Regions from separate parts of the Allobosea sp. GW821-FHT03A12 genome, predicted to be linked through region 3. Evidence: riboswitches for the same ligand, from Rfam matches in the RefSeq annotation. Region 3 holds a riboswitch; each other region holds the start of a gene.
What was found. A riboswitch is a leader RNA that binds a small molecule or an ion and turns the genes downstream of it on or off. The one in region 3 is predicted to bind cobalamin.

Region 1: another riboswitch for cobalamin. It lies ahead of AC3WLC_RS22665 (CbtB domain-containing protein); the one in region 3 lies ahead of AC3WLC_RS02530 (hypothetical protein).
Region 2: another riboswitch for cobalamin. It lies ahead of AC3WLC_RS10795 (ABC transporter substrate-binding protein); the one in region 3 lies ahead of AC3WLC_RS02530 (hypothetical protein).

What each region holds. Positions count from the first base shown of each region.
Region 1 is NZ_JBYSVZ010000006.1:80,945-83,198, forward strand. It holds gene cobO (cob(I)yrinic acid a,c-diamide adenosyltransferase) at 1-372, opposite strand, end outside; gene cobU (bifunctional adenosylcobinamide kinase/adenosylcobinamide-phosphate guanylyltransferase) at 372-884, opposite strand; cobalamin riboswitch at 1,007-1,186, shown strand; gene AC3WLC_RS22665 (CbtB domain-containing protein) at 1,222-1,395, shown strand; gene AC3WLC_RS22670 (CbtA family protein) at 1,406-2,161, shown strand; gene AC3WLC_RS22675 (DUF1636 family protein) at 2,209-2,254, shown strand, end outside.
Region 2 is NZ_JBYSVZ010000003.1:675,347-677,600, reverse strand. It holds gene AC3WLC_RS10800 (FecCD family ABC transporter permease) at 1-304, opposite strand, end outside; gene AC3WLC_RS10795 (ABC transporter substrate-binding protein) at 301-1,338, opposite strand; cobalamin riboswitch at 1,545-1,754, opposite strand; gene AC3WLC_RS10790 (GlxA family transcriptional regulator) at 1,851-2,254, shown strand, end outside.
Region 3 is NZ_JBYSVZ010000001.1:529,783-532,036, forward strand. It holds gene AC3WLC_RS02525 (cobalamin-binding protein) at 1-513, shown strand, start outside; cobalamin riboswitch at 531-733, shown strand; gene AC3WLC_RS02530 (hypothetical protein) at 966-1,712, shown strand; gene AC3WLC_RS02535 (TonB-dependent receptor) at 1,709-2,254, shown strand, end outside.

The DNA of each region.
Region 1 (2,254 bases), on a different contig from region 3:
GGCCATCAACTCCTTCGCCTTCTCGAAGGCGCGGGTCGCGGCGGCGATGTCGCGGGTCTTGTCCTGCGTCTCCCAGGTGAAGCCCTCGCCCATGGAATGCCAGGAAATCTGGTCACCGAAGGCCTCCAGCGCCTTGCGCTCGCCGGTCGACCAGGCGCCCTTGATGAACTGGACGACGCCGATGCGCCAGCCATGGCCAAGCGCGCGCAGGATCAGGCCGAAGGCGGCGGTCGACTTGCCCTTGCCCGGACCGGTGTTGACGATCAGCAGGCCCTTTTCCAGCGTCTTGCCGGCGACCTCGGCGTCCTGCACCGCCTTGCGCTTTGCCATCTTCGCCTTGTGGCGGGCGGCGTCCTCGGCCTCGGTCGTCATCACTTCACCTGCATCGGCAATCCGGCGACCATGAAGACCACGCGCCCGGCCTGCGCCGCAAGCCGCTGATGCAGGCGGCCGGCCTCGTCGCGGAAGCGCCGGGCGAGCGCATTGTCCGGCACGATGCCGAGGCCGACCTCGTTCGAGACCAGCACGATAGGCGCGCTGGCCTCGCGGCAAGCGGCGATAAGCTCGCCGGTCGCGATTGCGATGTCGCGCTCGGCGAGCAGCAGATTGGTCAGCCACAGCGTCAGGCAATCGACGAGAATCGGCTGACCGGCCCGTGCATTGCGAATCGCCTCGGGCAGGGCGACGGGCGCATCGACGGTCTGCCAGTCGCGCGAGCGGCGGGCTCGGTGCTCGGCGATGCGGGCGCGCATCTCGTCGTCATAAGCCTGCGCGGTCGCGATATAGGTCCAGGGCGCCGGCAGCGCCTCGACCAGCGCCTCGGCATGGCGGCTCTTGCCGGAGCGGGCACCGCCGAGGACGAGAGTGAGCAGAGGAAGGGTCATGTCCTGGTCTCCGCGTCATGCTCGGGCGCAGACCCGAGCATCTCTTTCAGGAGATTCTCGGCTCTTCGCTACGCTTCGGCCGAGAATGACGAGACTGCATTGCACAGTGCCTACCGGATGGCTAATGATCGTCGCTGACGGTGCCTCGACAACGAGGTGAAAAGGGAACGCGGTGAAAGGCCGCGGCTGCCCCCGCAACTGTAAGCGGCGCGTCCTGCGCCATCGGCCACTGGGTTTCCCGGGAAGGCGGAGCAGGACACCAAGCCGTGAGCCAGGAGACCTGCCGTCGTCCGATGTCGTCCAGCAGGCTGCCGGTGGGGTGGCCAGGAGTGAGCCAATGAACACCGCAACCGTCACCAGCCAGACCAGCGTTTCGGAGCGGGCGAAAGCCGTCGCCGCCGCGCTGATCCTCGGCTTCGTGCTGATCTACACCGTCGGCTTCGCCGCCTCGTCCACTGTCCACAACGCGGCGCACGACACTCGTCACGGCCTCGCCTTCCCCTGTCATTGAGGGAAAGCACATGGTCACGCGTGTTCTCACGGTCAGCATCCTGGCCGGGCTTCTGGCTGGGCTGCTGATCTCGGCGCTCCAGCACGTCACCACCACCCCGCTGATCCTCAAGGCCGAGACCTATGAGGCCGCATTCCGCTCGCAGGGCGCACCGATGAAGGCCGCCTTCTCTGACGGTGCCCGCATCATTCTCGCCCATAACGACCCGAAGGCCGGGGCGGACCATACCGGTGAGCATGAATGGAAGCCGCAGGACGGCCTCCAGCGTACCGCCTTCACCAGCCTGGTGACGATCGGCACCGCGATCGGCTTCGCCGCATTGCTGCTCGCCGGAATGATCGCCGCGAACGAGCAGATCGACCAGCGCCGGGCATTGGCCTGGGCCGTCTGCGGCTTCCTCGCCTTCGGGCTCGCCCCGGCGATGGGGCTGGCGCCGGAATTGCCGGGCTCCGCCGCGGCCGAACTGCAGCACCGCCAGCTCTGGTGGCTGCTGACGGCGGTCGTCACCGCCGGCGCGCTCTTTGTCTTCCTGCGCGTCGAGGCTTCCTGGGCGCGGGCGCTTGCCGTGCTGGCGCTGCTGCTGCCACATCTGATCGGCGCGCCGCACCTGGCGGCGCCGGAGAGCAAGGTGCCGGCCGAGATCGCCGCGCATTTCGCCGCGCTCTCGCTCGCCATCCAGGCCGCGCTCTGGCTCGTCACCGGCTTCGCCGTCGGCGTGCTCTGGCCTTGGGCCACGCGCCGCAGCGCCGTCGCCGCGGCGGCCTGACGCCTCGCGCAGCCAGAAACGGCCGCGCCAGAACAAGGAGGCGTCTCATGCTCGAAGGCGATCTCGCCCTCGCGATGGAGGCCCGGCAGCAGC
Region 2 (2,254 bases), on a different contig from region 3:
CCGCCAGCGGGTTGCGCAGCAGAGCCTGCAGGATCGCGCCGGAGAGCGCCAGCGCGCCACCGCCGAGTCCCGCCATCAGCGCCCGGCTCAGGCGATAATCGAAGATCACGCCCTGCTGGATCGCGCTGACCGGGAAATCGAGATCGAACAGCCCATTGCCGAGCGCGCGCAGCGCCGTATCAAACGGGATGCGCATCTCGCCGATCGTCACCGCCAGCGCCACCGAAACGGTGAGCGCGACGAGCGAGGCCAGCGCGATCGCGATCCGCGCCGGCCAGTTCGGGCCGTGGGCAGCGTGGCTCAAGGAGAGAGGCCGAAGCCGGAGATCGCCTTGGCGAGCGTCTCGATACCGTCGACCGTGTCGAGCCCGGCGCGGGTGGCGCCGACATCCAGGATCACGATGCGGTTGTTCCTGACCGCGTCGAGCTTGCTGGCGACGGGGTCGGTCTTGAGGAAGTCGAGCTTCTTCTCGATATCATCGGCCGGAAAGCGGCGGCGATCCATCTTCACGGTGACGATCACAGCCGGGTTGGCGCCGGCGATGCTCTCCCAGCCGACCAGCGGCCATTCCTCGTTGGTGGTGATGATGTTGCGGGCGCCGAGCTTCGACAGGATATAGGCGGGCACGCCGTTCTTGCCGGCCATGAAGCCGTCGCCCTTGATGTCCTTGCTGGAGAACCAGACCACGACCGGCACGTCCCTGGCCTTGAGGCTGGCGACAGCCTGCACCGCCTTGTCCTCGCGCGCCTTCAGCTCGGCAATCAGCGCATCGGCCCGATCGGAGACGTCGAAAATCTGCCCGAACTCGCGGATGTTGCGATAGACCAGCTCCATCGTGAACATCTGGGTGCGCACGCCGTCGCCGGCGCCGGAATTGTCCTTGCCGACGCAGTCGGTCGGCGAGACGTAAGTTGGCACCTTGACCTTGGCGAACTGGTCGCGCTTGCCGACGATTCCGTTCGGCCCGACATGCCATTCGAACATCGCGGTGACGAGGTCGGGCTCCTGGGCGAGCACCGCCTCGAAGCTCGGATCGTTGTCGGCGAGGCGCTTCACCCTGGCGTTCACCGCCTCATAGGGCTTGGCGACCGGCGAAAACCAGACGGCGGTGCCGACGACGCGGTCGCCGAGACCGAGCGCGTAGAGGATCTCGGTCTGGGTCTGGCCGATCGCGACGACGCGCTTGGGCGGGGCGGCGAAGGTCACGCTCTCGCGGCAGTTCTCCAGGGTCAGCGGATATTGCGTCGGCGCCGCCAAGGCGGCACCCGCGACTAGGGTGCCGAGGAGCGCCGCGACGGGCGCCAGCGGCAGGCGGGTGATGTATCGCGTAGCCGGCACGGGACAAGCCTTGAATGTAACAATGTTGCATTTCTGATAGAAGGGACGGCGCGCAGCCGTCAAGCTCTGCGCGACAGCGCGGGCGGTGTTCACGAACATGGGTCTCATCGCTCCCCGAGATGGCAGGCGGGGAGCTGCGCAGGGGCGTGGATGGATGGAGGCATGGCCGCCATCGACACACAGCTCCGGAACACCCCGTCCGAAAGACGTCTTCGACGACCGGGGCAGGTCTCCTGGCTCGCGGGTCAGTGCCGCTTCCGCCCGGCCTTCCCGGCGCTGTCGGCGCCAGTGGACGATGGACGGAGAGCTCGCCGCTTACAGTTGCGGGGGCAGCCTCGGCTTTGGCGGAATACGCCTCACCGAATTCCCTCTTAGCTCCGGATGCGATCCGGAGAACCTCGATCGCGGCCACCCTATAAGGCCGCGCTGCACCGTCAAGCCCGTCCGCAGCCTTGCAGCGATGGCCACCGCCTCAAGGCTTGCTAAGGTAGGGCCAGGCCAAGGGGTGAGGCATGCAGAGCGAATACCGCGTCGCCATTGTCGTGCTGCCGAACTTCACCCTGCTCGCCCTGTCCAGTGTCGTCGACACGCTCCGGCTGGCGAATCGGGCGCTGGGACGCGAGGCCTACAGCTGGACCGTCTACGGGCTGCAGGACACCGTGGCGGCCTCGAGCCATGTCGGCATCGTCCCCGACAGGCTGCTGGCGGGCGTGCATGACGACGAGGCCGACATCGCCATCGTCTGCGGCGGGATCGGCGGCCATCTCTACAATGAGCGCCATTTGCGGGCGTGGTTGCGGGATCTCGACAGCCGCGGCGCGATCATCGGCGCGATCTCGACCGGCATCTGGCAGGTGGCCCGCGCCGGCCTGCTCGACACCTATCGCTGCGCCGTCCACTGGGACGACCTGCCGTC
Region 3 (2,254 bases):
ATCCTGGCGATGATCCGTACATGCGGGGCACTGGTCGGCGTACCGGACAAGGCCGAGGCGCTCGTGCGTTCCTATGAGCGCCGGCTCGCGGACATCGCGGCCCGCGCGCCAGCATTGGACTGGCGGCCGAAGGTCTACTTCGAGGAATGGGACGAGCCGCTGATATCGGGCATCGGCTGGGTCTCCGAACTGATCAGGATCGCCGGCGGGATCGATGTCTTCGCGGACAGGGCGCGTGGGCAGGCGGCACGCGACAGGATCGTCGGCTCCGAGGAGGTAATCGCCGCTGCGCCGGATCTCATCCTTGCCTCCTGGTGCGGCAAGAAGGTCGTGCCGCAGCGCATCATGGATCGTCCCGGCTGGTCGGCGATTCCTGCTGTCGCCGATGGCCGGATCGTCGAGATCAAATCGCCGCTCATCCTCCAGCCCGGCCCGGCCGCGCTGACCGATGGGCTCGATGCGATCGTCCGCGCCATCCACAGCCTAGGTGGCGCTGCCGACGTAGCGGGTTGACGCCACAATCCCGCCATATAGGTTGACGCGCGTCGAGGTCTTCGGAGCGATCCGAAGCTAAGAGGGAATCCGGTGCGGCATTGATCGCCCAATCCGGAGCTGCCCCCGCAACTGTAAGCGGTGAGTTTTCGTCCCTGATGTCACTGGCGCCAAGCGCTGGGAAGACGGTCGAAAGCGTTGATCCGCGAGCCAGGAGACCTGCCCCGACGGCGTATTGATGTCGCGCGGGCGGGGTGTCCGGCGGATCGCAGCATGTCCGGCCGCGATTGCCGCCGTATCTGCCGCGCTTCCGAGCAGCCCTGTTCCGCACAGCGAGGGGCTGACGACGATGACCATGCACCTGGGACTGCGCTGCCGCCATTGGCGCCAGGCGAAGCCGGCGACGCTTGTGGCCGACAAGATGACTTGTAATGATATAACATATCATTCATAGCCGCGACATGCATGCTGCTATGCCTCTTTCCACGTGGGTGAATGCCGGTTCGCTCGACCCTCTCGCGCTTTATGCCAGCGCGATCGACAGTTCCGATTATGCGTCGCGCGTGGCGCCGCTCATCCGCCGCTTGACCTCGGATATCGGCGATCTCGTCGATGTCGGTGCGGGCGGCGGCCAGCTCGGTGCAGCCTTGCTCGGTCGCGCGAGCCATTGGACGGTGATCGAGCCGTCACCGGTGATGCAGGGGCGTCTCGCGCTCCGAGCCGAGCGGCCCCAGATCATCCCGCTCGGCTGGGATGATGAGCGCATTGTCTGCGAGCCCGCCGACACGGTCCTCGCGGCGACGATGCCGGGCTATTTCCATGATCCGCTCGCCTTCCTCGGGCGCTGCCGGCGCTGGGCACGCCGTCAGATCGTCTGGGTCGTGCCAGCACAGGCTGCTCCGAAAGGGCTCATCCTTGCCGCCTGCCTGCCGCGCGAATGGCATCGCGAGGACGAGACGCCGGGCATCGATCTGGTGCTGCCGCGGCTCGGCTCAGACCTGCCCGACCGCTCCGACGTGACGGACTGGACCTTTTCGCTCGAGCTGCCGGACCTCGCCGCCTTCGCGGCGTTCCAGGCCGACCGGTTGGGCTGGGCGCCTGACGACCCGCGCCGGCCCCAGCTTTTCGACCACCTCTACAAGCAGGCCGCGCCGACGCCGGCCGGCTTCCGCCTCTCCTGCCATCGCCGCTCGGCCATCCTCGTCTGGGACCTGACATGATCCGCCCGAATGCCCGCAAAGCCTGCCTGCTTGCCGCGACCTGCCTGACGGCAGCAGCGAGTGCCCCTGCCTTCGCCCAGACCGAGATCAAGCTCGACGAACTCGTCGTGACGGCGACCGGACGCCCCGAACCGCGCAGCAGCATTCCCGGCACTGTCCAGGTCATCGATTCCGCGCAGATCGAGCGCAGCCGGTCGCAGTCGCTGACTGACCTGCTGGCCGAGAATGCCGTCGGCTTTTTCAGCCAGTGGACGCCCGGTCAGACCTCGATCAACATCCGCGGCGGCACCACCGACGGGCAGGGCAAGGACTTCCGCAGCCAGGTGCTGGTGCTGATGAACGGCCGGCGCGCCGGCACGGCAAACCTGTCCAAGCTGTCGACGGCCGATGTCGAACGCATCGAGATCATCCGCGGCCCGTCCTCGGTCGTCTATGGCAGCCAGAACATCGGCGGCGTCATCAACATCCTCCTGAAGACCGGCCGCACCGCGCCGGGCACGATGATCGAAGGGGCAGGGGGCTCCTGGGGGCTCTTGCAAGGC